3 regions of the Streptomyces sp. NPDC018693 genome follow, and region 1 is predicted to be linked to each of the others. Evidence: riboswitches for the same ligand, from Rfam matches in the RefSeq annotation. Region 1 holds a riboswitch; each other region holds the start of a gene.
The links. A riboswitch is a leader RNA that binds a small molecule or an ion and turns the genes downstream of it on or off. The one in region 1 is predicted to bind cyclic di-AMP.

Region 2: another riboswitch for cyclic di-AMP. It lies ahead of ACH5AC_RS32750 (peptidoglycan DD-metalloendopeptidase family protein); the one in region 1 lies ahead of ACH5AC_RS29925 (transglycosylase SLT domain-containing protein).
Region 3: another riboswitch for cyclic di-AMP. It lies ahead of ACH5AC_RS04260 (M23 family metallopeptidase); the one in region 1 lies ahead of ACH5AC_RS29925 (transglycosylase SLT domain-containing protein).

The regions. Positions count from the first base shown of each region.
Region 1 covers NZ_JBIRZZ010000014.1:99,552-107,327, reverse strand. The annotation lists gene ACH5AC_RS29950 (flavodoxin family protein) at 1-515, shown strand, start outside; gene ACH5AC_RS29945 (ABC transporter permease) at 528-1,406, opposite strand; gene ACH5AC_RS29940 (ABC transporter ATP-binding protein) at 1,393-2,382, opposite strand; gene ACH5AC_RS29935 (outer membrane lipoprotein carrier protein LolA) at 2,406-3,638, opposite strand; gene ACH5AC_RS29930 (polyprenyl synthetase family protein) at 3,835-4,845, opposite strand; cyclic di-AMP (ydaO/yuaA leader) riboswitch at 5,309-5,481, shown strand; gene ACH5AC_RS29925 (transglycosylase SLT domain-containing protein) at 5,485-5,964, shown strand; gene ACH5AC_RS29920 (HAD family hydrolase) at 5,994-6,818, opposite strand; gene ACH5AC_RS29915 (GNAT family N-acetyltransferase) at 7,040-7,776, shown strand, end outside.
Region 2 covers NZ_JBIRZZ010000018.1:47,801-55,576, forward strand. The annotation lists gene dxs (1-deoxy-D-xylulose-5-phosphate synthase) at 1-74, shown strand, start outside; gene ACH5AC_RS32725 (aspartate aminotransferase family protein) at 71-1,456, shown strand; gene ACH5AC_RS32730 (helix-turn-helix domain-containing protein) at 1,531-2,154, shown strand; gene ACH5AC_RS32735 (DUF6126 family protein) at 2,151-2,273, shown strand; gene ACH5AC_RS32740 (tyrosine-protein phosphatase) at 2,287-3,084, opposite strand; gene ACH5AC_RS32745 (alpha-galactosidase) at 3,309-5,381, shown strand; cyclic di-AMP (ydaO/yuaA leader) riboswitch at 5,688-5,846, shown strand; gene ACH5AC_RS32750 (peptidoglycan DD-metalloendopeptidase family protein) at 5,851-6,858, shown strand; gene ACH5AC_RS32755 (SGNH/GDSL hydrolase family protein) at 7,099-7,776, shown strand, end outside.
Region 3 covers NZ_JBIRZZ010000002.1:14,473-22,248, forward strand. The annotation lists gene ACH5AC_RS04240 (MFS transporter) at 1-309, shown strand, start outside; gene lhgO (L-2-hydroxyglutarate oxidase) at 384-1,625, shown strand; gene trmB (tRNA (guanosine(46)-N7)-methyltransferase TrmB) at 2,283-3,113, shown strand; gene ACH5AC_RS04255 (PrsW family intramembrane metalloprotease) at 3,070-4,512, shown strand; gene ACH5AC_RS04260 (M23 family metallopeptidase) at 4,743-5,801, opposite strand; cyclic di-AMP (ydaO/yuaA leader) riboswitch at 5,809-5,968, opposite strand; tRNA gene ACH5AC_RS04265 (tRNA-Met) at 6,285-6,358, opposite strand; gene ACH5AC_RS04270 (dihydrofolate reductase family protein) at 6,444-7,589, opposite strand; gene ACH5AC_RS04275 (MarR family winged helix-turn-helix transcriptional regulator) at 7,705-7,776, shown strand, end outside.

The DNA of each region.
Region 1 (7,776 bases):
GCCGGGCCGCCGAGCAGCTACCCGCGGAAGTGACGCAGGAATGGGTGGATCTGACCGAGCGTCCGCTCCCCGACTTCGAGGACGTGCGTCACGACGGCGACCATGACCGCCGCACCGAGGGCGAGACCGCACGCCTCCTCGACGCCACACTCGCCGCGACGGACATCGTGATCGCCTCGCCGCTGTACTGGTACTCGCTGTCCGCCCAGACCAAGCGCTACCTGGACCACTGGTCGGCCTGGCTGCGCACGCCGGGCGTCGACTTCAAGGCGACGATGGCCGGCCGCACGCTCTGGGGCGTGACCGCGCTCGCACACGAGGAGTTCGAGGTCGCCGCCCCGCTCATCGGCACACTGAACCACTCGGCCGCGTACATGGGGATGCGCTTCGGCGGGGTCCTGCTCGGCAACGGCAGCAAGCCCGGTGACGTGCTGAGGGACACGGAGGCGCTGGCCCGCGCCAAGACGTTCTTCGCACAGGAGGCACCCCTGGCCCGTTTCCCCTACGAGGTCTGAGACGAGCCCCGATCAGGTGCTGATGTCCTTGGTCGTGAAGCGCGCCCAGGCCGCCGAGCCGAACACGGCCGCGTAGAGGGCCTGCAGGCCGAGGTTCTTGCGCAGGTCCTCCCAGTGGACGGGGTCGCGCATCAGGTCGGCGAAGGACAGCCAGTGGTGCGGGAAGAGATACGGGTGGATCGTGTGCAGCTGCGGTATCTGATCGACGATCTGCACAGTGATCAGCAGGCCGACGGTCGTCGCCATCGCCGCGATGCCGCTGTTGGTGAGCGTGGAGACGAACAGGCCGAGCGCCGCCACCCCGAGCAGGGACGCGGCGACGACCAGCGCGATCAGCAGGGCTCTGAGCAGCCCCTCTCCCAAGGCGATGCGGGTGCCGGAGATGGTGGTGAGGTCGCCCAGCGGGAACAGCAGCGCCCCGACGGCGAGGGCCGAGGCGGCGACGACGAGGGTGGCGACCAGACAGAAGGCGGCAGTGGTGGCGAACTTGGCGAGCAGCAGCCGGGTCCGCCCGGCCGGGGCGACCAGCAGATAGCGCAGGGTGCCCGCGTTCGCCTCGCCGGCGATCGCGTCGCCCGCGACGACCCCGACCGCCATGGGCAGGAAGAACGGGAGGGTCGCGGCGAGCGCGGTGAACACCAGGAACAGGCCGTTGTTGGTGACCTGCGCCATGAACGCCGGGCCGTCGCCCCTGTGTCCGCCGCCCGAACCGCCACCGTCCGACTCGATCTTGATGGCGATCCCGACCAGGACGGGCACGGCGGCCAGCACACCGAGCAGCGCGACGGTGCGCCAGCGCCGCAGGGTGACGACGAACTCGCTGAGGAAGAGCCCGAGCGCCCAATGGGGCCGCGGCCTCACCGTGACCTCGGCCGTCTCAACCCGCGACATCGAACCCCTCCCCCGTGATGGCCACGAACGCGTCCTCCAGGGAGGCCCGTTCCACCCCGAACCCGCGCACCCGCACCCCCGCCTTCACCAGCGCGGCGTTCAGCTCGGCGGGCTCCCGTTCGGGCGGCTCCCCGGTGACCCGTTCCTCTCCCTCCGCGACGACCACATCGCCGACCCCCTGCTCCTTGAGCACCCGGGCCGCCTCCGCCGTGTCCGGGGTGGTGACCACGAGCCGCCCCCGCGCCCGCGCCGCGAGGTCGGTCACCGCGCCGTGGGCGAGCAGCCGGCCCCGGGCCATCACCGCGGCGTGCGTGCAGACCTGCTCGATCTCGTCGAGGAGGTGGGAGGAGAGGAAGACGGTGGTGCCGTCGGACGCCAGCTCCCGCACCAGGGCCCGGATCTCACGCATGCCCTGCGGATCCAGGCCGTTGGTCGGCTCGTCGAGCACCAGGAGCCGGCGCGGCTGGAGCAGGGCGGCCGCGAGTCCGAGCCGCTGCTTCATGCCGAGCGAGTAGGCGCGGGCCTTCTTCCCTGCGGCGGCCGTGAGTCCGACGCGCTCCAGCGCCGCCCCGATCCGGGCGCGCCGGGTGCGTGGGTCGGCGGTCGGGTCGGCGGCGTCGTAGCGCAGCAGGTTGTCCCGGCCGGAGAGATGGCCGTACAGGGCGGGTCCCTCGATGAGGGCGCCGACCTGTGGCAGTACGGTGCGGGCGGCGCGCGGCATGGGCTGCCCGAGCACCCGCGCCGAGCCGGAGGTCGGCTCGATCAGCCCCATCAGCATGCGGATGGTGGTGGTCTTGCCGGAGCCATTGGGGCCGAGGAAGCCGAAGACGCTGCCGCGCGGGACGGTGAGGTCGAGGGCGTCGACGGCGAGCTGACCACCGCGGTAGCGCTTGGTCAGCGCGCGGGTGTGGATGACGTCGTCGCGCCCCTCACCCTCGACCTCGTTCTCGGCCTCGCCCTTGGCCTCTTCCTCCATCGGCCCCTCCTGCCCCCGGTGGCTCACTTCTGCTGGTTCGCCGCCTTCACGAGCGCGTCCTTGGTGACGGCGCCGGCGTAGACCTTGCCGTCGTCGGTGACCAGGGCGTTGACGAGGCGGGTGGAGTAGACCGTGCCCGAGCCGAACTTGCCGGTGACCTTGTCGCCGAAGGAGCCGAGGAAGTCGCCGAACGCGCCGAGGTCCTCACCGCCTGCGGCCGGACCGGAGGGCAGGTCGCCCATGCCCTCGGCGCCGGAGTCGAAGGTGGCGATGGCGCCCCAGCCCTCGCCGAGGACGTTCATACCGCCGAGCTCGCCGCCGAACGCGCCGAAGTCCTCGGCCGCTCCCGGTTCCTCCTCCATCCCCTTCTCCATGTCCTCGGCCTCGGCCTCGGTGACCTTGGCGCCCTTGGGCGGGGTGAAGTCGAAGGTGGAAGCGGCCGGCTTGGCGAAGCTGACCTTGGTGAAGCCCGCGTCCACGACGGCGGCACCGCCGCTCGCCGGAGTCAGGGTGAACTTCAGGGGCATGCCCGTGCCCGCGTCCACGGCCACGGTGATGGCGCCGACGGTGGAGGTGGCGTCCTTCGGCTTGATGACCAGCTTGTAGGCGTCCCGCCCGGCGACGTGCAGGCTGCCGTCGACGGTGACGGACGTGGTGTCGTCGACGGCCTTGAGAGCTTCGTCGGCGAGTTCCTTGGGCGTGACGGGGACGGTCTCCCCGCCCTTGTGGTCCGCCTCGCCGTTGTGGTCCGCCGCCTCGTCCTGCGGGGCGGTGGAGTGGTAGACCTCGTTGGACTCGCTGTCGTAGCCCCAGAGGTCCTTGCCGTTGTGGATCAGGCTGTACTCGGCGCCCTTCTCCAGGAGGGAGAGCTTCTGCCGGTCCGGCCCGTCGGCGGCGACGCGCAGGGTGTGGGTGCCGGTGACCAGCTCGGTGAGGCGCGCGGAGGGGTCCGCGGAGGAGCCCTCACCCGACTCGGTCATCCCGGCCAGCAGGCCGTCGGCCAGGCCGCCGAGGTCCGGGAGCCCGAGGTCCGTGCTGATCTTCACGGTGCCGGAGAACTGCTCGACGTCCGATGCGGCGATCTTCTCCACGAGCTGCTGCGCGGTGACCTCGGGCAGATCGGGGTCACCGGAGTCGGCGAGCGCCGGGACGAGACCGATGGTCGCGGCCGCGACACCCACGACGGTGACGGGGACGACGTACCGCGCGACCTTGCGCCGCGCGGTGGTGGTGTCGTCGGATTCGTACGGTGCCATGTGTGCCTAACCTCCGTAGTCGGCGGCGCCATTCACCCGAATCGGTGAGGAGCGGTGGTTTCCGTACTCACCATCAGACCAAAACCGCCCGTGGGAGACGTCAGCCCGCGGACTCAACTCAATGTACGACTTCGGTATGACATCGGTGACTTGGAGGTGGAGGCGACCCGTAGGGGATGATCCGGAGCCGGGGGTGTCAGCCCGCGCGATGCACCACCGCGTCGCACAGCTCGACCAGCGCCACCTTCGCGTCGCACTCCGGCAGCGGGGCAAGCGCCGCCCGCGCCTCCTTCGCGTACCGCACGGTGTCCCGCCGCGCCTGCTCCAGCGCCGGGTGCGCCCGCAGCGCGGCCAGCGCCTCGGCGTGCCGTACGTCGTCACTGAGGTCGGAGTCCAGCAGTTCGCACAGCGCGATGTCCTCCGGCAGCCCGAGCCGTGCCGCCCGCTCCCGCAGCCGCAGTACGGGCAGCGTGGGGATGCCCTCGCGCAGATCGGTGCCCGGCGTCTTCCCGGACTCGTGCGAGTCGGAGGCGATGTCCAGCACGTCGTCGGCCAACTGGAAGGCGACCCCGAGGCGCTCTCCGTACTGGGTCAGCACATCGACCACGGTCTCGTCGGCCCCGGACATCATCGCCCCGAACCGGCAGGACACCGCGACCAGCGAGCCGGTCTTGCCGCCGAGCACATCGAGGTAGTGATCGACGGGGTCGCGCCCGTCGGTCGGGCCGGCCGTCTCCAGGATCTGTCCGGTGACGAGCCGTTCGAACGCGAGCGCCTGGACGCGTACCGCCTCCGGCCCGAGGTCGGCGAGGATCTGCGAGGCGCGGGCGAAGAGGAAGTCACCCGTGAGGACGGCGACGGAGTTGCCCCAGCGGGTGTTCGCGCTGTCGACCCCGCGGCGCACCTCGGCCTCGTCCATGACGTCGTCGTGGTAGAGCGTGGCGAGATGCGTGAGCTCCACCACGACGGCCGACGGCACCACACCCGGCGCGTAAGGGTCGCCGAACTGCGCGGCGAGCATCACCAGCAGCGGCCGGAACCGTTTGCCGCCGGCCCGCACCAGGTGCTGCGCGGCCTCCGTGATGAAGGGCACCTCACTCTTGGTGGCTTCGAGCAGGCCCTCCTCGACAGCCGCCAATCCAGCCTGGACATCGGCTTCGAGGGCCTGGTCCCGCACGCTCAGCCCGAACGGCCCGACGACGGTCACGAGGGATCTCCTGTCTGCTGGCGTCTACCGGCGATTACACGGTTTGTCGATAGGTCGCTGCCATCACTCAAGTCAGCGTATCCGGTCACGTTTCGATCACCATCAGACCCCACCGCCTCACGTGAAGGGAACGCCAAGGGAACGGAAGGGACATTTATCGACTTACCGGAAAGTATCCATTAGCCAACCAATGAAGAATTAGCCGCTATTGCCCGATTTGCCACGCATTGCAAAGGGCGGTGACATCTCTCACTCGGCCCGACCGCCCGACCGCGCCCCGGGCGCCCGTCTCCCCTGCCCCGCAGGCGAGTTGAGCCTTGGCGAACGCAAAGGATCAAGCGCCCCATATGCCTCGCCGCGAGGTCAACAGGGCGTTCTGTGAATTCGCCACTTGTTTCGGACATGTGCCCTCGCATACGTTCCCGCCGAGTCGGGCGGACGCCGAATCCTGCCGCCGCCTGACACCCACCCATCGACGAACCACTCGCGTACGGCAGGAGCGGGGGACCCAGGTAACACGCCGCGCCGGGCACACGCCCGACCGGCTTGGGGTGAAGCCATGCCCGTACGGGCGTGGCCGGGCACCTCCCAGCCCGAACCCGACAGCTCACCTCGCAGGCGCCGGAGAGGAACATCACCATGCCCGCATACGGCAAGCCCACCCGCCCGAGCCGCCTCGCCCGCCGCCTCGCCCTCGCCGGCACCGGCGTGGCCGTACTCGCCCTCCCGCTCGTCGGCGCGACCACCGCGTCCGCGGCCACGGCCACCCCCACCTCGACGACGACGGTCGCCGGATACCCGAACAACCTCGACGGCTGGATCCGCGAATCCCTCGCGATCATGGCGGAGAAGGGCATTCCGGGCAGCTACGACGGCATCCACCGCAACATCATGCGCGAGTCGTCCGGCAACCCGAACGCCATCAACCTGTGGGACTCCAACGCGGCCAAGGGCACCCCGTCCAAGGGCCTGCTCCAGGTCATCGACCCGACCTTCGCGGCGTACCACGTGGCCGGCACCTCGTACGACCCGTACGACCCGGTCGCGAACATCACCGCCGCCTGCCACTACGCCCAGCACCGCTACGGGTCGATCGACAACGTCTTCGGGGCCTACTAGGCGTACTGGGCGCTGTACCGGACAGCGCCTCACGGAAAGAGCCGTTCGAGGACGACGGCCACCCCGTCGTCCTCGTTCGACGAAGTCACCTCGTCGGCCACCGCCTTCAGCTCGGGATGCGCGTTGGCCATCGCCACCCCGTGTGCCGCCCAGTCGAACATCGGGATGTCGTTGGGCATGTCGCCGAAGGCGATCGTGTCGGCCGGCCCGATGCCCAGGTGCCGGGCGGCCAGCGCCAGTCCGGTGGCCTTCGTCACCCCGCACGGCTGGAGCTCCACCGTGCCCGGCCCCGACATGGTGACCGTGGCCAGCGAGCCCACCGCCGCCCGCGCCGTCGCCGCCAACTCGTCGTCGGACAGCTCCGGATGGCGCAGCAGCACCTTGCTGATCGGCTCGCACCACAGGTCCTCGCGGCGGGCGACCCGCAGCGCGGGCAGCGTCGGGTGCGGCATCCGGTACCCGGGCTCGATCAGCGTCAGCCCGTCGACGCCGTCCTGGTCGACGGCCGCGTACACCTGGCCGACCTCGGCCTCGATCTTGCCGAGCGCGGTCTCCGCCAGCTCCCGGTCCAGGGTGACCGACCACAGCAGACGGTCCGCGCCGGCGTCGTACAACTGCGCGCCCTGTCCGCACACCGCGAGCCCCCTGCTGCGCAGGTTCTCCAGCAGCGGCCGTACCCGCGGCGCCGGCCTGCCGGTCACCACCAGATGCCGGGCGCCGGCCTCGGTGACCCGGGCGAGCGCGTGCAGCGACCGGTCGGAGAAGGTGTCGTCGCCGCGCAGCAGCGTTCCGTCCAGGTCGGTGGCGATGAGGGCGTACGCGGAGCGCTCGGCATATGCGGTGGGTGCGGGCATGATCAGAGAATACGGATACTTCACGCCGGACCCGACGGCCGTCTCACGCCCCGGATCGCCGCTTTCCCACGCATCGCCGGGTAATGGACGCTTGACGGCCAATGCACCGGTTGGCAACAACATGCTCCGCTACCTACCGCCCGCACCGAGTCGGGCGGTACCGTCCAAGAGTCCAGGGGGGACTTGATCGGGGGGTCAGGTTGAACAGTGGGCGCATTCGTGTGCTGCGGCCGAGCGAACTCGGCGCGGGGGACAGGGAACGGTGGCGCGGGCTGCGGGCGCTGTCCGCGGCTCCTCGCAACCCGTTCATGGAACCGGAATTCACCGACGCGACGGGCAGGGTACGGCCACGGGCCCGGGTCGCGGTGGTCTACGAGGGGCGTGAGCCGGTCGGCTTCCTGCCCCATGAACGCGGCCCGCTCGGCGTGGGCCAGGCGCTCGCCTACGGGGTGTCCGACGCCCAGGGCGCGGTGCTGAGTCCCGGACTCGGCCTCGACGCCGCCGAACTGATGCGGGCCTGCTCTCTGTCGGCGTTCGCCTTCGACAACCTGGAGGCGGAGCAGGGCCTGTTCGTGCCGCACGCGGCCGCCGAGTACGCGGCGTACGTCATCGACGTGGAGAAGGGCTACGACACCTACGAGTCCGTCCTGCGCGCCCAGTCGCCGAAGTTCCTGAAGACGACGCTCGCCAAGGAGCGCCGGCTGGGCCGCCAGGTCGGCGAGGTGCGGTTCGTCTTCGACGAACGTGACCCGGCCGCGCTGCGCACGCTCATGGCGTGGAAGTCCGCGCAGTACCGCAGGACCGGCCGCCGGGACCGGTTCGCGCAGGAGTGGATCACGCGGCTCGTGCACGGGCTCGCCGAGACGCGCGCCCCGGAGTGCACCGGCACGCTGTCCGTCCTCTACGCCGGTGACCGTCCGGTCGCCGCCCACTTCGGGCTGCGCTCCTCGACCGTCCT
Region 2 (7,776 bases), on a different contig from region 1:
GAGCCGCTTACGGATGCAGCCCCGTGCCCCTTTCCGGCGCCGACGCGGACGCTTCTTTCAAGGAGAGGGAATGACCAGCGAGTTCGAGCTCGGTGCGTTGTTGGGCGCGCGTGGGAATGAGCGGTACGAGCTGCACAGCAGATATCTGAACCCGCAGCTGCCGCGGATGTTGCACACCATCGGGTTCGACAAGGTGTACGAGCGGGCTGAGGGGGCCTACTTCTGGGACGCCGAGGGGAACGACTATCTCGACATGCTGGCCGGGTTCGGGGTGATGGGGCTCGGGCGGCATCATCCGGTGGTGCGCAAGGCGCTGCACGATGTGCTCGACCTGGGGCTCGCCGACCTGACCCGGTTCGACTGCCAGCCGCTGCCCGGGCTGCTCGCGGAGCAGCTGCTCGGGCACAGTCCGCACCTGGACCGGGTGTTCTTCGGCAACAGCGGTACGGAGGCGGTCGAGACCGCGCTGAAGTTCGCCCGGTACGTCACCGGGAGGCCGAGGATCCTCTACTGCGACCACGCCTTCCACGGGCTGACCACGGGCTCGCTGTCCGTCAACGGCGAGACCGGCTTCCGGGACGGCTTCGCGCCCCTGCTGCCCGACACCGCCGTCCCGCTCGGTGATCTCGACGCGCTGGCCCGGGAGGTGAAGAAGGGCGACGTGGCCGCGCTGATCGTCGAGCCGATCCAGGGCAAGGGGGTGCACGAGGCCCCGCCCGGCTATCTGCGGGCCGCGCAGGAGCTGCTGCACCGGCACAAGGCGCTGCTGATCGCCGACGAGGTGCAGACCGGGCTGGGCCGCACCGGCGACTTCTACGCCTATCAGCACGAGGACGGTGTCGAGCCGGACCTGGTGTGTGTGGCCAAGGCGCTCTCCGGCGGCTATGTGCCGGTGGGTGCCACCCTCGGCCGGGACTGGATCTTCAAGAAGGTCTACTCGTCGATGGACCGGGTGCTGGTCCACTCGGCGAGCTTCGGGTCCAACGCGCAGGCGATGGCGGCGGGGCTCGCCGTGCTGACGGTGATGGAGAACGACCAGATCGTCGCCAACGTACGGGCCACCGGGGAACTGCTGAGGTCCCGGCTCGCCGCACTGACCGAGAAGTACGAGCTGCTCGCCGACGTGCGCGGCCGGGGCCTGATGATCGGCATCGAGTTCGACCGGCCCAGGTCGCTGAAGCTGCGCAGCCGGTGGGCGATGCTCCAGGCGGCGCGCAAGGGCCTGTTCGCGCAGATGGTCGTCGTCCCGCTGCTGCAACGGCACCGGATCCTCACCCAGGTCTCGGGCGACCATCTGGAAGTGATCAAACTGATTCCGCCGCTGATCATCGGCGAACAGGAGGTGGACCGCTTCGTCGACGCCTTCACCGAGGTCATGGACGACGCCCACAGCGGTGGCGGACTGATGTGGGACTTCGGCAAGACGCTGATCAAGCAGGCGGTCGCCCACAGGTGACCAGGCGGCCCGGGAGTTTTTGCCTCTGAGGCAAGGAATTTGCCGCAGAGGCAAAGCTCGGGCTGAATGGAGGCATGAGCCCCGCCGAGACGGAACCCCCGGTGGAACCCGAGGGTGCCCTGCCCGTCGTCGCGCCGCAACTGCGCGCCCTGCGCCGCCGCGCCGCCCTCACCCTGGAGGCCGCGGCCCGCGCCGCCTCCTTGTCGCCCGCGCATCTGTCCCGGCTGGAGACCGGGCAGCGGCAACCGTCGCTGCCGATGCTGCTCTCTCTCGCCCGCGTCTACGGTACGACCGTGTCCGAGCTGCTCGGCGAGACGGTCGCCGACCGGGACGCCGTCGTCCACGCCGCCGACATGGAGCCCACCGCGGCCGGCGGCTGGACGTACTGGCAGGCCGGCGCGTCCGGCCGCGGGATGCAGGCCCTTCGGGTGCACGTCCCGCACGGCGCGCAGGGCGACATCGTGCGCGTGCACCCCGGCGAGGAGTGGCTCTACGTCCTCAAGGGCCGGCTCTCGCTGCGGCTCGGGGACACCACGCACCGGCTCGCGCCCGGCGACAGCGCGCACTTCGACTCCCTGACCCCGCACCGCATCGCCGCGCTGGACGCGGACGGTGTGGAGCTGCTGTTCGTCCACACCCTGCTGCAGAGCCCGACGGCCGCCCTGTGCCTCGGCCCCACCCAAGGAGAGACGCCATGAGCGAGCTCGAGGAGAGATTTCCCCGTTCCCTGTGGATCCGGCTGATCATCTACATCGCCGTGGGGCACCTCTTCGCCGCCTTCATCTGGCTGCTCTTCGAGGTCGGCGCCAACCAGTGAGCCCGTGGGCGGTTCAGTCCAGCAGTCGCTCCCGCAGCAGCTCCCGGGTGGCGTCGGTGACGCCGAGACCCCGCTCCAGGTAGGCGTCGACACCGCCCCAGGTCTCGTCGATGGTCTCGAAGGCCGCCGTCAGATACTCGGCGCGGGCGTCGAACACGGGGGAGAGCAGCTCCATGACCTCGGGGGAGTAGGCGCTCGCATCGCTGCCGTTGCGGTGCACCTTGTAGCGGCGGTGCTTGGCGTTGGACTCCAGGTAGTCGGCGAGGATCGCCTCCCGCTCCACCCGCAGCGCCAGCAGTGTCACCGCCACGGACAGACCGGCGCGGTCCTTGCCGGCCGCGCAGTGCATCAGAGCCGGGACGCTGTCCTCGGCCAGCGCGTGCAGCACGTGCGAGTGCTCGCTCGTGCGCTCCTTGATGATGGTGCGGTAGGAGAGGACCATCCGGTCGGCCGCCTTGCCGTCGCCGAGGATCTCACGCAGTTGGTCGATGCCCCCCTCGCGGATCATCTTCCAGAACTCCGCGCCGTCCGCCGGGTCCGACAGCGGCAGGTTCACATTGCGCACGCCCGGCAGCTCGACGTCCGGGCCCTCCAGCTTCTGGTCCGCCGCGTTGCGGAAGTCGAAGACGGTGTGCAGCCCCAGCCCGGACAGGAACGCCGTGTCCTCCTCGGTCGCGTGCGCGAGGTGGCCGCTGCGGAACAGCACACCGTGCCGCACCCGCCGTCCGTCCTCGGTCGGCAGGCCGCCCACGTCACGGAAGTTGCGTACGCCTGCCAGTTGGGGTTCGGTCGACGGGATCTGCTGCGTCACGGGGGCTCCCTCCCTGTCGATCCCGGTCGGCGCGGCTCTCGGGTGGCCGACCGGGGCATCCTCTCGACCATACGGCATCGCTGGCCTGGGGCGACGGGTTCTCCACAGGCCGGTGCGAGGCGACATGCCTGGGTCAGGAGTTGTCCACAGGCCGTTGCCCAGATGGCCTCCCGCCCCTGATGATGTTGCTGTCTGATCGCGTCTGTTCGAATCTGTGAGGCCCGATGCTGGAGATCGCGGAAAACGGCCGTACGGCGCTGCTCTCGGGTCCCACGAGCAGTTACGCCGTCCATGTCACCGACGGCGACGAAGTGCTGCATCTGCACTGGGGCCCGGCGATCGCGCTCGCCGACGCCGAGGCCCTCGCCGCGCGCGGGCTGCCCGGCGAGTGGCCCTTCGAGTCCCGGCTCGACGGACGCGAGGAGTATCCCGTCGAGGGCGGCCGCCGCTTCGTCCGGCCCGCCCTGTCCGTGCGCGCCGACGGGCGGCGCGGCACCGAGTGGCGTTACGCGGGGCACGAGACCGACGGCGACGAGCTGCGGCTGCTCTTCCGGGACGCCGGACTGGCGGTGACCCTGCACTACCGGATGCGTGGCGACGTCGTGGAGCGCTGGACGACGCTGCGCAACGAAGGGGAGCAGGCCCTGGAGCTGCTGCGGGCCGACTCCGCCACCTGGACGCTGCCCGAGCGCGACGGCTGGCGGCTGTCGCAGCTGCACGGCCGCTGGGCCGCCGAGTCCCGGCTCACCCGCTCCGCACTCACCTACGGCGAGAAGGTCATCGGCAGCCGGCGCGGCCACACCGGGCACCAGCACCTGCCCTGGGTCGCCCTGGACACCGACGCCACCGAGGAGCGCGGGGAGGTCTACGGCTGCGCCCTCGGCTGGTCGGGTTCGTGGCGGATCGCCGTCGCCCAACTCCCCGACGCGCGCGTGCAGATCACCGGCGGCGCCGGGCACGACGACTCCGGCCTGCTGAGCCTGGCGGCGGGGGACTCCTTCACCACGCCCGTCTTCGCCGGTCTGTGGAGCGACGGTGGCTTCGGCGGCGCGAGCCGTGCCTGGCACGCCTACCAGCGCGCGTACGTCATCCCGGACGCCGACCAGGACCGGCCGGTGCTGTTCAACTCGTGGGAGGCCACCACCTTCGACATCTCCGAGGAGCAGCAGGCGGCCCTCGCCCGGCGGGCGGCGGCGATCGGCGTCGAGCTGTTCGTCGTCGACGACGGCTGGTTCGGTGCGCGCACCAGCGACCGCGCCGGACTCGGCGACTGGACCCCCAACCCCGATCGCTTCCCCTCCGGGCTCAAGCCGCTCGCCGACTACGTGCACGCGCTCGGGATGCGGTTCGGCATCTGGGTCGAGCCCGAGATGGTCAACCCGGACAGCGACCTGTACCGGGCACACCCCGACTGGGTGCAGTACCAACCGGGACGAAAGCGGACGGAATTTCGCAATCAGCTCGTGCTGAACCTCGCGCGCGAGGATGTGCGGGAGTATCTGTGGGAGCAGCTCCACGGTCTTCTCTCCAGCGCGCCCGTCGACTATGTGAAGTGGGACTTCAACCGCTGCTTCACCGACGCCGGATGGCCGGGCGACCCGTACCCGCAGCGCCTCTGGGTGGACCATGTGCGCGCCCTCTACGCCCTGCTGGACCGGCTGCGCGAGGCCCACCCGGGCGTCGCCTTCGAGTCCTGCTCGGGCGGCGGCGGGCGCATCGACCTCGGCGTCCTGAGCCGTACGGACCAGGTGTGGACCTCCGACAACACCGACCCGCTGGACCGGCTCACCATCCAGCACGGCTTCAGTCAGGTCCATCCCGCGCGCGTGATGGCCGCCTGGGTCACCGACAGCCCCAACACCCAGCTCAACGGCCGGGTCAGCTCGCTGCGCTTCCGCTTCGTCAGCGCGATGGCCGGGGTGCTCGGCGTCGGCGGCGACCTCGCCGAGTGGAGCGAGGAGGAGCTCGCCGAGGCCGGCGAGTGGGTCGCCCTCTACAAGGAGATCCGGCCTCTCGTCCAGCGCGGCGACCTCTACCGGCTGCGGCCCCCGGAGGGCGGGCTGAGTGCCGTGCAGTACGTCCGCGGCGACGAGTCCGTCGTCCTGGCCTGGCTCCAGGCCCAGCGGTACGGCGAACCCGTACCGGCGGTGCGGCTGCGCGGGCTCGACCCGACAGCGTCGTACGAATGCCTTGAAACGGGCGAAACGCATCGAGGGGCGCTGCTGCTGCACCATGGGCTGGATGCCGGGCTGCGTGGCGACCTGGATGCGACGGTTCTCCGGCTGCGTCGTATCTGAGCGTTCTGTCCGAATTGCAGCCTTCGTTCCAACTCGCTCTGGAATGGGGAGAGCTGGAGCAGCGTCACGTGAGCATCGTCATATCCGTGACCGAGCGTTGTCCGTCATGTTCACGTAATCGAGCCTCCTTTCAAGGGGATTTGGTGAAACGGCAGGTTCTTTGATGCACGCAGGGTGACTGGGAATTCTCACAGGGGATCACGAGAAAAGCGGGGCCCGTGCAACCTCTGCTTGTTTCCGTGCGTCTTGGTCGCTTACGTTCGCCACCAATCCGGACGGACGCCCAATCCTGCCGCCGACCGGAGCCCCACACACTCACCCGTGACGGCAGGAGCGGGGGACCCACAGGTATCACCGCCTGTTCCGGTCTCCGGAACGGCTAGGGGTAAAGCCGCGTCCCCGGACGCGGCCGGGCATCTCCAGCCCGCACCCGACAGCTCACCTCGCAGGCGCCGGAGAGGAATTCGCCATGCCCGCGAAGGGTAAGCACCGCCGCTCGAAGACCCCGCGCTTCGCCCGCTCGATCGCCGTCGCCGGATCCGGTGGCGTCGCGCTCGCTCTCCCGCTGCTGGGTGCCACCGGCGCCCACGCCGCCCCGGCCCAGTCCGTTTCGGCCCAGTCCGTTTCGCAAAAGGCCGTGCAGTCCGCCCCGGTGACGCAGAAGGCCGAAAAGGCGAGCGCCGAGAAGAAGAGCACGGAAAAGAAGGCCGCCGCGACGATCTACACGGTCCGCCCCGGCGACTATCTCTCGAAGATCGCCGACGAGCAGAACGTCAGTGGTGGCTGGCAGCGGCTCTACCGCGACAACCGCGCGGCCATCGGCGGCGACCCGTCACTGATCCACCCCGGCCTCAAGCTGTCGATCGGCAAGAAGGCCGCGTCGACGGGCACCACAAAGAAGTCGTCGTCCTCGAACTCCTCGAACTCCTCGAAGTCGTCGAAGTCGTCGGCGAAGTCCACGACGCCGAAGACGCAGAAGTCCACGACGCAGAAGTCGACGCCGTCGAAGTCCACGACGTCGAACTCCTCCTCGTCCGCGACGACGTCGGCCGGTACGCAGACCGCCGCGACCGGCTACACCGCGCCCGTCTCCGCCGGCGTGGGCACCGCCTACCGCGTCGCCGGCAGCATGTGGTCCAGCGGCTACCACACCGGTGTCGACTTCGTCGTCCCGACCGGCACCTCCCTCAAGGCCGTCGGCGCCGGCACGGTCGTCTCCGCCGGCTGGGGCGGCGCGTACGGCAACCAGGTCGTCATCAGGCTCGCCGACGGCTACTACGCGCAGTACGCCCACCTGTCCGCGCTGTCCGTCTCGGCCGGCCAGAGCGTGAGCGCCGGCCAGCAGATCGGCCTCTCGGGTTCGACCGGCAACTCCACCGGTCCGCACCTGCACTTCGAGATCCGCACCACCCCGGACTACGGCTCGGACGTCGACCCGGTCGCCTACCTCCGCTCGCACGGGGTCTCCGTCGGCTGACCGCCCGCACACCGCCGAAGGCCGGACCCCCATCCCCTGGGTCCGGCCTTCGGCCGTTGTCCCCGTATCCGGGTATCCGGGTATCCGGGTATCCGGTCTTCACGTATTCCCGGGTTGACGGACTCTTGGGGAGTGGCTTATCTCACCGTCCGTCAACCCTTGCCTACGGTCGCGTAGGTCACAATCCGCAGTGAATCATGAACCGCTGTGGCAGACGATTCGAAGAGTGACAGCAGATCAGTGATCGGGTCGTACGTGGCGGTGGGGGACAGCTTCACCGAGGGCGTCGGCGACCCCGGCCCCGACGGGGCGTTCGTCGGCTGGGCCGACCGGCTCGCGGTCCTGCTCGCCGACCGGCGGCCCGAGGGCGACTTCAACTACACCAACCTCGCCGTGCGCGGGAAGCTGCTCGACCAGATCATGGCCGACCAGCTGCCGCGGGCGGTCGAACTCGCGCCGGACCTGGTGTCGTTCTGCGCGGGCGGCAACGACATCCTCCGTCCGGGCACCGACCCCGACGAGGTCGCCGAGCGGTTCGAGCGCGCGATCGCGGCGCTGACCGAGACGGCCGGCACGGTGCTGGTGACCACCGGCTTCGACACCCGGGGCGTCCCCGTGCTCAAGCACCTGCGCGGCAAGATCGCCACCTACAACGGGCATGTGCGCGCCATCGCCGACCGGTACGGCTGCCCGGTGCTCGACCTGTGGTCCCTGAAATCCGTGCAGGACCGCAGGGCCTGGGACGACGACCGGCTGCACCTCTCGCCCGAGGGGCACACGCGTGTGGCGCTGCGCGCCGGGCAGGCGCTGGGCCTGGAGGTGCCGGCCGACCCGGAGCAGCCCTGGCCGCCGCTTCCGCCGCGCGGCACCCTGGACGTGCGCAAGGACGACGTCCACTGGGCGCGGGAGTACCTGGTG
Region 3 (7,776 bases), on a different contig from region 1:
CGCGACCTGAAGGCGCCGCGTCAGGTGCGGAGATTCACCGAGCAGGCGCTGTCCCGGCCGACGGAGGAGTTCGTACGGTCGCACGGGCTGCGGCTGGTCGTCTCGGCGGTGGCCGAACTGGAGTCGGGGAACCTCGACGCGGCGTGCGAGCAGGGAGTGCGGGCCGTGGAGGTGGCCGGCCGGATCTCCTCCGCCCGGACGACGGAGTATGTGAAGGATCTGCTGCACCGGCTGGAGCCGTACGGGGACGAGCCGCGGGTGGTGGAGCTGCGGGAGCGGGCACGGCCCTTACTGATGGCGCCGGCCTAGAGACCTCCGGCCTGGAGCCCTCGGACATCCGCCCGGTACCCGCACCAGCGTTTGAAGGCATTGTCAGTGGCGCAGTGCACTATCGAAGGCGGGAGGTGGTGCCGGTGTCGGCGGGGTTCGCTTACGACTGTGATGTGCTCGTGATCGGCGGGGGGATCGTCGGGCTGTCGACCGCGTTCGCGATCACCCGGGCCGCGCCCGGGACCCGCGTCACCGTGCTGGAGAAGGAGCCGGGCCCCGCCCGGCACCAGACCGGGCGGAACAGCGGGGTGATCCACAGCGGGATCTACTACCGGCCGGGCTCGCTGAAGGCGCGGTACGCGGTGCGGGGCGCCGCCGAGATGATCAAGTTCTGCGCGGAGTACGACATCCCGCACGCCGTCACCGGAAAGCTGATCGTCGCGACCGAGCGGGCCGAGCTGCCCCGGCTGCACGCGCTCGTGCAGCGCGGCCGGGAGAACGGCATACCGGTGCGGGAGCTGGGCGCCGCCCAGATCGCCGAGTACGAACCGGAGGTGCGCGGGCTCGCGGCCATCCAGGTGCGGACGACCGGCATCTGCGACTTCGGCGCGGTCGCCCGGCGACTCGGCGAGGCGTCCGGGGCGGACATCCGGTACGGCGCCCAGGTGGTGCGGATCGACCGGCGCGCCGACCTGGGGGTCGCCGTCCGGACGGCGCGGGGTGACGTCGTGCGCGGGCGTGTGCTGGTGAACTGCGCCGGACTGTACTGCGACGAGATCGCCCGGCTGACCGGCGACGACCCGGAGGTGCGCATCGTGCCGTTCCGGGGCGAGTACTACGAGCTGACGCGGCCCGGGCTGGTGCGGGGGCTGGTGTATCCGGTGCCCGACCCGGCGTTCCCGTTCCTCGGGGTGCATCTGACCCGAGGGATCGACGGAGAGGTGCACGTCGGCCCCAACGCGGTGCCGGCCCTGGCCCGCGAGGGGTACGGATGGGGTGTCGTACGGCCCCGCGAGATCGCGACGACCGTCGCCTGGCCCGGCGTGTGGCGGATGGGGCGCCGCCACTGGCGGTACGGGGCCGGTGAGCTGCGGCGGTCGGTGTCGAAGCCGGCATTCGTGGCGGCGGTCCGCAGGATGCTGCCCGGCGTGCAGGAAGACGACCTGGTGCGGGCGGGAGCCGGCGTGCGCGCCCAGGCGGTGCTCCGCGACGGCGGCCTGGTGGACGACTTCCTGATACGGGAGGGCGAGCGGACAGTACACGTACTGAACGCCCCCTCACCGGCGGCCACGGCGTCCCTTCCCATCGGCCGGGAGGTGGCGAGGCGGGCGCTGGGCGTGCTGGGGAGTTCCTGAGGGCGCCGCGCATCCCCGGCCTGCTGGATGTGGCGGGGCGATGGAGACCCCGTACGACTGCAGCTGCCGGTCGGCAGCCAGGCGGCGGAGGCAGGGAGCCCGGCCAGCGGGGAGAAGCGGTTGCCGTCTCGATCGGCGGCGTGCCGCGGCGGAGCAGCGGGAGCAGGGCGGCCCATCCGCGTGCCAGCTCGCCGTCGCCCGCAGGGGCAGCACCGAGGGCCTCCCGCCGCCGGCACCGGGATCCCGGCCGGGGCCTGCTCGCCGGCGGCCCGGGTGACGGCCAGTCCCAAGGCGGCCGCCGCGCCCGGCGCCGATATCCGGCCCCGTTCCCGCCGCCCGGCCCGTACGAGGAGCAGCGCGGCCCCCGCCAGCAGGGGCAGCCGTGCCACCAGCGCCAGCTCCGGCCTGGGGCCGGGGGATGCGGGCGGGGGATGGAAGGCAGGCGCCGGAGGGCAAGCCAGGGGCCGGAAGCCGGAGACCGGAGCGCGGAAGCCGGAAGGCAAACCAGAGGCCGGAAGCCGGAGACCGGGGCGCGGAAGCCGGAAGGCAAACCAGAGGCCGGAGGGCAAGCAGGGGCCGGAGGGCAGGGCAAGGTCGGGGGCCCGAGGCCGAGGGGCGGCTGGGTTGTCAGGGGCTGGCCGTAAAATTGGCTGCACTGTGTCTGACTTCCTGAATTCCGCCGAGGCGTCTCAGTCCGTCCCCGATGATCGGCGGCACCTTCCTGGTGCCGCCGTGCGGCATGTCCGGGCCAAGGGGGAGCCCCGGTTTCCCCAGGGGCCGAAGGCTGATCCCGCCGGGTCGCACTTCGAGCGGCGGATCCGGAGCTTTCAGCCGCGGCGCAGCCGGGTGACGGCCGGGCAGGCCGATGCCCTGCAGCGGCTGTGGTCCACGTGGGGGCTGGACATCGACGGACGGCGGGTCATCGACCTCGCCGAGCTGTTCGGGAACGACCGGCCGGTGGTCCTGGAGATCGGGTTCGGCATGGGCGAGGCCACCGCGCAGATGGCCGCCGCCGACCCGGACACCAACATCCTCGCCGTGGACGTGCACACGCCGGGGCAGGGCAATCTGCTCAACCTGGCCGAGCAGGGCGGGATGAGCAATGTGCGCGTCGCGAACGGGGACGCGATCATCCTGCTGCGTGAGATGCTCGCCCCCGACTCCCTCGACGGGCTGCGCGTCTACTTCCCCGACCCCTGGCCCAAGAAGCGTCATCACAAGCGGCGGCTGATCCAGCCGGAGTTCCTCACGCTCGCCGCGAGCCGGATGAAGCCGGGGGCGATCGTGCACTGCGCGACCGACTGGGAGCCGTACGCCGAGCAGATGCTCGAGGTGCTCACCGCCCATCCCGACTTCGACAACACCCAAGCCGACGGCGGGTTCGCGCCCCGGCCCGGCTTCCGGCCGCTGACCCGTTTCGAGGGGCAGGGCCTGGACAAGGGTCATGTCGTGCGCGACCTGCTCTTCCGTCGCGCAGCGCACCGCTGACCGATCCCCCGCTCCGCCTCGGGCACCATCGCGGGCGGGACCGAGCCTCGTTAGGGTCGATGCCGTGGCCATCAGTCCGACGTACCCGCCCTACCCGCCGCACCCGACCCACCCGCACGGCCCCGCCGGCCAGGGTGAGCTGCGGCACGCGCACTGGTGGCAGCGCACCTGGGTGCGGTACGGCGCGCTCATCACCCTGCTCGCCCTGTCCGGGCTGGTCATCCTGGCGCTGGTGCGTGAAGAGACCGGCACCGAGGGCTTCCTGGTCGGTCTGGGGCTCGCGGTGCTGCCGGTGCCGCTGCTGCTGGCCGCCTTCCGCTGGCTGGACCGGGTGGAGCCGGGCCCATGGCGGAATCTGGTCTTCGCCTTCGCCTGGGGTGCCTGCGCGGCCGCCCTCATAGCGATCATCGCCAACAGCTTCGCCACCCGCTGGATAGCCACGGCGACCGCCGATCCCACCAGCGCGGACACCCTCGGCGCGACCGTCATAGCCCCCGTCGTCGAGGAGTCGGCGAAGGCGGCCGCCGTGCTGCTGCTCTTCCTCTTCCGCAGGCGCGACTTCACGGGGATCGTCGACGGGGTCGTCATAGCGGGGGTGACCGCGACCGGGTTCGCGTTCACGGAGAACATCCTCTACCTCGGCACCGCCTTCGGCACCGACCAGCTCACCGGCGACAGCGGCATCGCCTCCGTCACGGCCGCCACCTTCTTCGTGCGCGTCATCATGTCCCCCTTCGCGCACCCCCTGTTCACCGTCCTCACCGGCATCGGCTTCGGCATCGCCGCGCTGTCCGGGGAGCGGCAGCGGGTGCGGCGGGTGCTGCTGCCGCTGTCCGGGCTGCTGCTCGCGATGGGCATGCACGCGCTGTGGAACGGGTCCACGACCTTCGGCGAGTTCGGCTTCTTCGCGGTCTACGGCGCCTTCATGGTGCCCGCGTTCGCGGTGCTGACCTGGCTGGTGGTGTGGACGCGGCAGCGGGAGCTCGCCACCGTGCGGGCGGAGTTGCCGGCGTACGGCCTCGCCGGGTGGCTGACGCCGGAGGAGCCCGTCGCGCTCGGGTCCATGCGCGCGCGGAAGCTGGCTCGTGAGCATGCCAAGCGGCACCTGGGGAAGCCCGCAGCACGGGCCGTCGCCGAGTACGAGGCGTACGCGACCTCGCTGGCGTTTCTGCGGCATCGCGGGCGGCGGGGGCGGGCGGGGGCCGACTTCGTCGTACGCGAGCGGGAGTTGCTGCAGGAGCTGTGGCGGCGGCGGGAGGTGGCGCGGCCGGCGTTGGGGTATGCGGCGCGGATAGTCGCCCCGGTGCGGGTGCCTGCGGCGCACTGGCCTGCGGCGGCTTGGCCGGGCTACGGGTATCCGGCGGTGCCGTATCCCGAGTACAACCCGTATCGGATGTGAGCGGGAGGGGTTGCGGAGGATGTGCCACCGCCGGGCTGCGGGGTTGTGGCTGATCGCCGTTGCGGCGGAAGGTGACTCTGTCGCGACCACGAGTCGTCAGGTATCAGCTCAACGCCCGCTCAGGACACGCCCATTCCACAGACCCCGCGAACAACGCACAAAAGACCGGCAGCCCTGACGTCGGGGGGGGGTGCCGTCGGGGCTGCCGGGGGTTCGTGAAGAGCCGTGGCTCAGACGCTCAGGCCCTTGCTGCGCAGCCAGGCCGCCGGGTCGATGCCGCTGGCCTGGCCGTCGGGGTGGACCTCCATGTGCAGGTGCGCACCGGTGACGTTGCCGGTCGCGCCGACGCGCCCGATCACATCGCCGGTGGCCACCTTCTGCCCCACGCTCACGCTGATCGACGACTGGTGGGCGTACCAGACCTCGGTGCCGTCGTCGAGGGTGAGGACGGTCTTGTAGCCGTAGGACCCGTCCCACCCGGCGAAGGTGATGGTGCCGCTGTGGACGGCCTTGAGGAGCGTGCCGGTGGGCGCCGCGAAGTCGAGGCCGGTGTGGTAGCCGGAGGACCAGTAGGCGCCGGCCTGGCCGAAGGTCGAGGTGATCGTGTACGAGGAGGTCGGCAGCGTGTACTGCTTGGCGAGCTCGGCGAGGCGTGCCTCCTCGGCCTTGCGCGCGGCTTCCTCCTCGGCCTTCTTCTTGGCGGCCTCGGCGGCGGCCTTGGCCTCCTGCTCGGCCTTGGCGGCGGCTTCGGCCTCCGCCTTGGCGACCGCTGCCTCGGCGGCGGCCTGGGCCCGGGTCTCGACCTGGGTCTGCTGCGACTCGGCCTGCGCGATGATCCGGTTGCGCAGCGCCTCGCCGGCGTCGGAGGCGCCCTGGTCGCTGTCGTCGGAGGCGGCAGCGGCGACGGCGCCGAAGGTGCTGAGCGCGGGCCCGGCGTCGACCTCGGTGTCGTCGGAGCCGCCGTCGTCGTCGGAGATCAGCGAGCCGACGCCCGGCAGGTCGGGCAGGGAGATGGAGACCGGCGGCTTGCCGGTGTTGGCGCTGGCCATGCCGCCCGCGCTGACGGCGGCTATGACGCCGACGCCGAGGACGGTGGAGCTGCGGGCGAATCCGCCGCCGCGCTGCTTGGCGACGCGGTGCCTGCCGCGTACCGGACGAATGGACTCCGCGGTGGGGTTCCATTCCTCCCAGGGGCCCTCGTCGGTGCGGTAGCTGCCGTAGCCGAAGGTCTCGGTGGGAGGCTGGCTCGGCGCGATGGGGGCTTCTGGGGCAGGCCGGTTGGACGCCACGCGGGCGTACTCCTTTCCTTCCGTCGCCTACCGGGTTAGCTGACGGGTTCGGAGCGGGAAGGTCTCCTACGCGCGTATACCGGCCGCTGCTCAGCGGCGGTGTCCGCGTGATTCACCCCAAGGTGGTGGTTCCCCGGTTCCCTTACGGGATTCGGCGCGTGCGCACGGAGCCGCCTCTTGTGACGGCTGGGACGACCGCGCTGCGTTATCGAACGTTAATAGACCCGGGGGCGGGTTTCCAAGCCGTTCCCCTTGATCATCACGACTTTCTGGCCTGGACTTTCAGGACAGGACCCGTGCAAATCGGGCGAGTTGACCCCTCGTGAGGGCGATCCGGCGACACATCAGCAGTCACACTCATTTTGATGGTGACTCAGATGTTATGCGCAGGGCGCTCGACCGGTCACGGATGGTGATGGGGGACGGAGCGAAGACAAACACCGAGGGCCGGAACCCTTACGGATTCCGGCCCTCGGCCTTCAGTAGCGGGGACAGGATTTGAACCTGCGACCTCTGGGTTATGAGCCCAGCGAGCTACCGAGCTGCTCCACCCCGCGTCGTTGTGTCTTCAGTGTACGGCATGTGCGGGGCAGAAAGCGAAACGGTTGCTTCTCCCTGGTCAGAGGCGGTCTTTCCGCCTGGTCAGGGGCGGTCGCCTCGGCCCGTGAGATGAAGGTTCGGCCGCTTCGCCCGCCCCTCGTGCTCCGGCAGTACGACCACGGTGGCGCCCCGCGCCGTCAGCTGGCCCGCGCCGTCGGCCGCCACCACGAACGTGTCCGGCTCCCGCCAGGCCGTCACCACCCTGCCGATGCCCGCGTCGAGGATCAGGCGGGCGCAGGGGGTGGGGCGGGAGGCGCGGCGGGTGCACGGCTCCAGGCTGCTGTAGACGGTGGCGGTGGGCAGGCGTGGGTCGGACGGGTCGAGCTTGGCCAGGGCGGCTTCCTCGGCATGCACGACGGGGTCGCCGGCCTCGCGTGAGTGCCCCCGGGCGAGTTCCGTGCCGTCGGCGGCCACGACCACCGCGCCGACGCTGAACGCCGTCTCCGAAGGCGGGCACTGGGCGGCCAGTTCGCAGGCGAGGGTGAGCCAGTGGTGGTCGGCGGCGGTGGGCAGCGGGCCGGTGCCGGGGGCGGTGGGCTCGTAGCGCATGAGGACGACGTCCTCGATGCGGCGGGTCTCCACGAGGCGCAGGCGGCCGGGCTGATAGGCGCCGGGGCCGAAGAGGCGGGGGGCGGTCGGGTCGCCGACGAAGAGGGGGGCGAGGACCAGCTGGAGTTCGTCGGCGAGGCCCTGCTGGAGGAGCTGGGTGTGGATGGTGCCGCCGCCCTCGACCATGAGGCGGCGTACGCCCCGCACGTCGTGCAGGTGCTCCAGCAGGCGGCGCCAGTCGAGGTCGGGGCCGAGCGCGACGACGTCGGCGGAGAGCCGCGCGCGCCTGGCGACTTCGGCGCCCTTGTCCGTCGTAAAGACGAGTTTGTCGCCGCCGGTGTGCCAGAAGTTGGCCGTCGGGTCGAGGTCGCCCGAGCCGCTGACGGTGACCTTGAGGGGGTAGGCGGGCCGGCCGGCGGCGACGCGGGCGGCGCGGCGCTCGGGGGAGTTGACGAGGAGGCGGGGGTTGTCCGCGCGGATGGTGCCGGCGCCGATCAGGATGGCGTCGACGGAGGCGCGGACCTGGTCGACGCGGTCGAAGTCGGCGGGGCTGGAGAGCAGCAGGCGGTCGGGGCCGGTGTCGTCGAGGTAGCCGTCGAGGGAGACGGCGGCGGACAGCAGGACGTACGGGTACGGCATGGGTGCGCGCTCTCTCGTCGGCTTGGAGGGTGGGCTTGGAGCGGTGGGGCTTGGAGCGGTGGGGCTTGGAGCGGTGGGGCTTGGTTCAAGTTTGAAACAAACTTACACTGGGGGCATGACGACCCGCTGGCTGACCCCCGACGAGCAGCGCGCCTGGCGCGCGTACATCGCCGCCAACCTCCTGCTG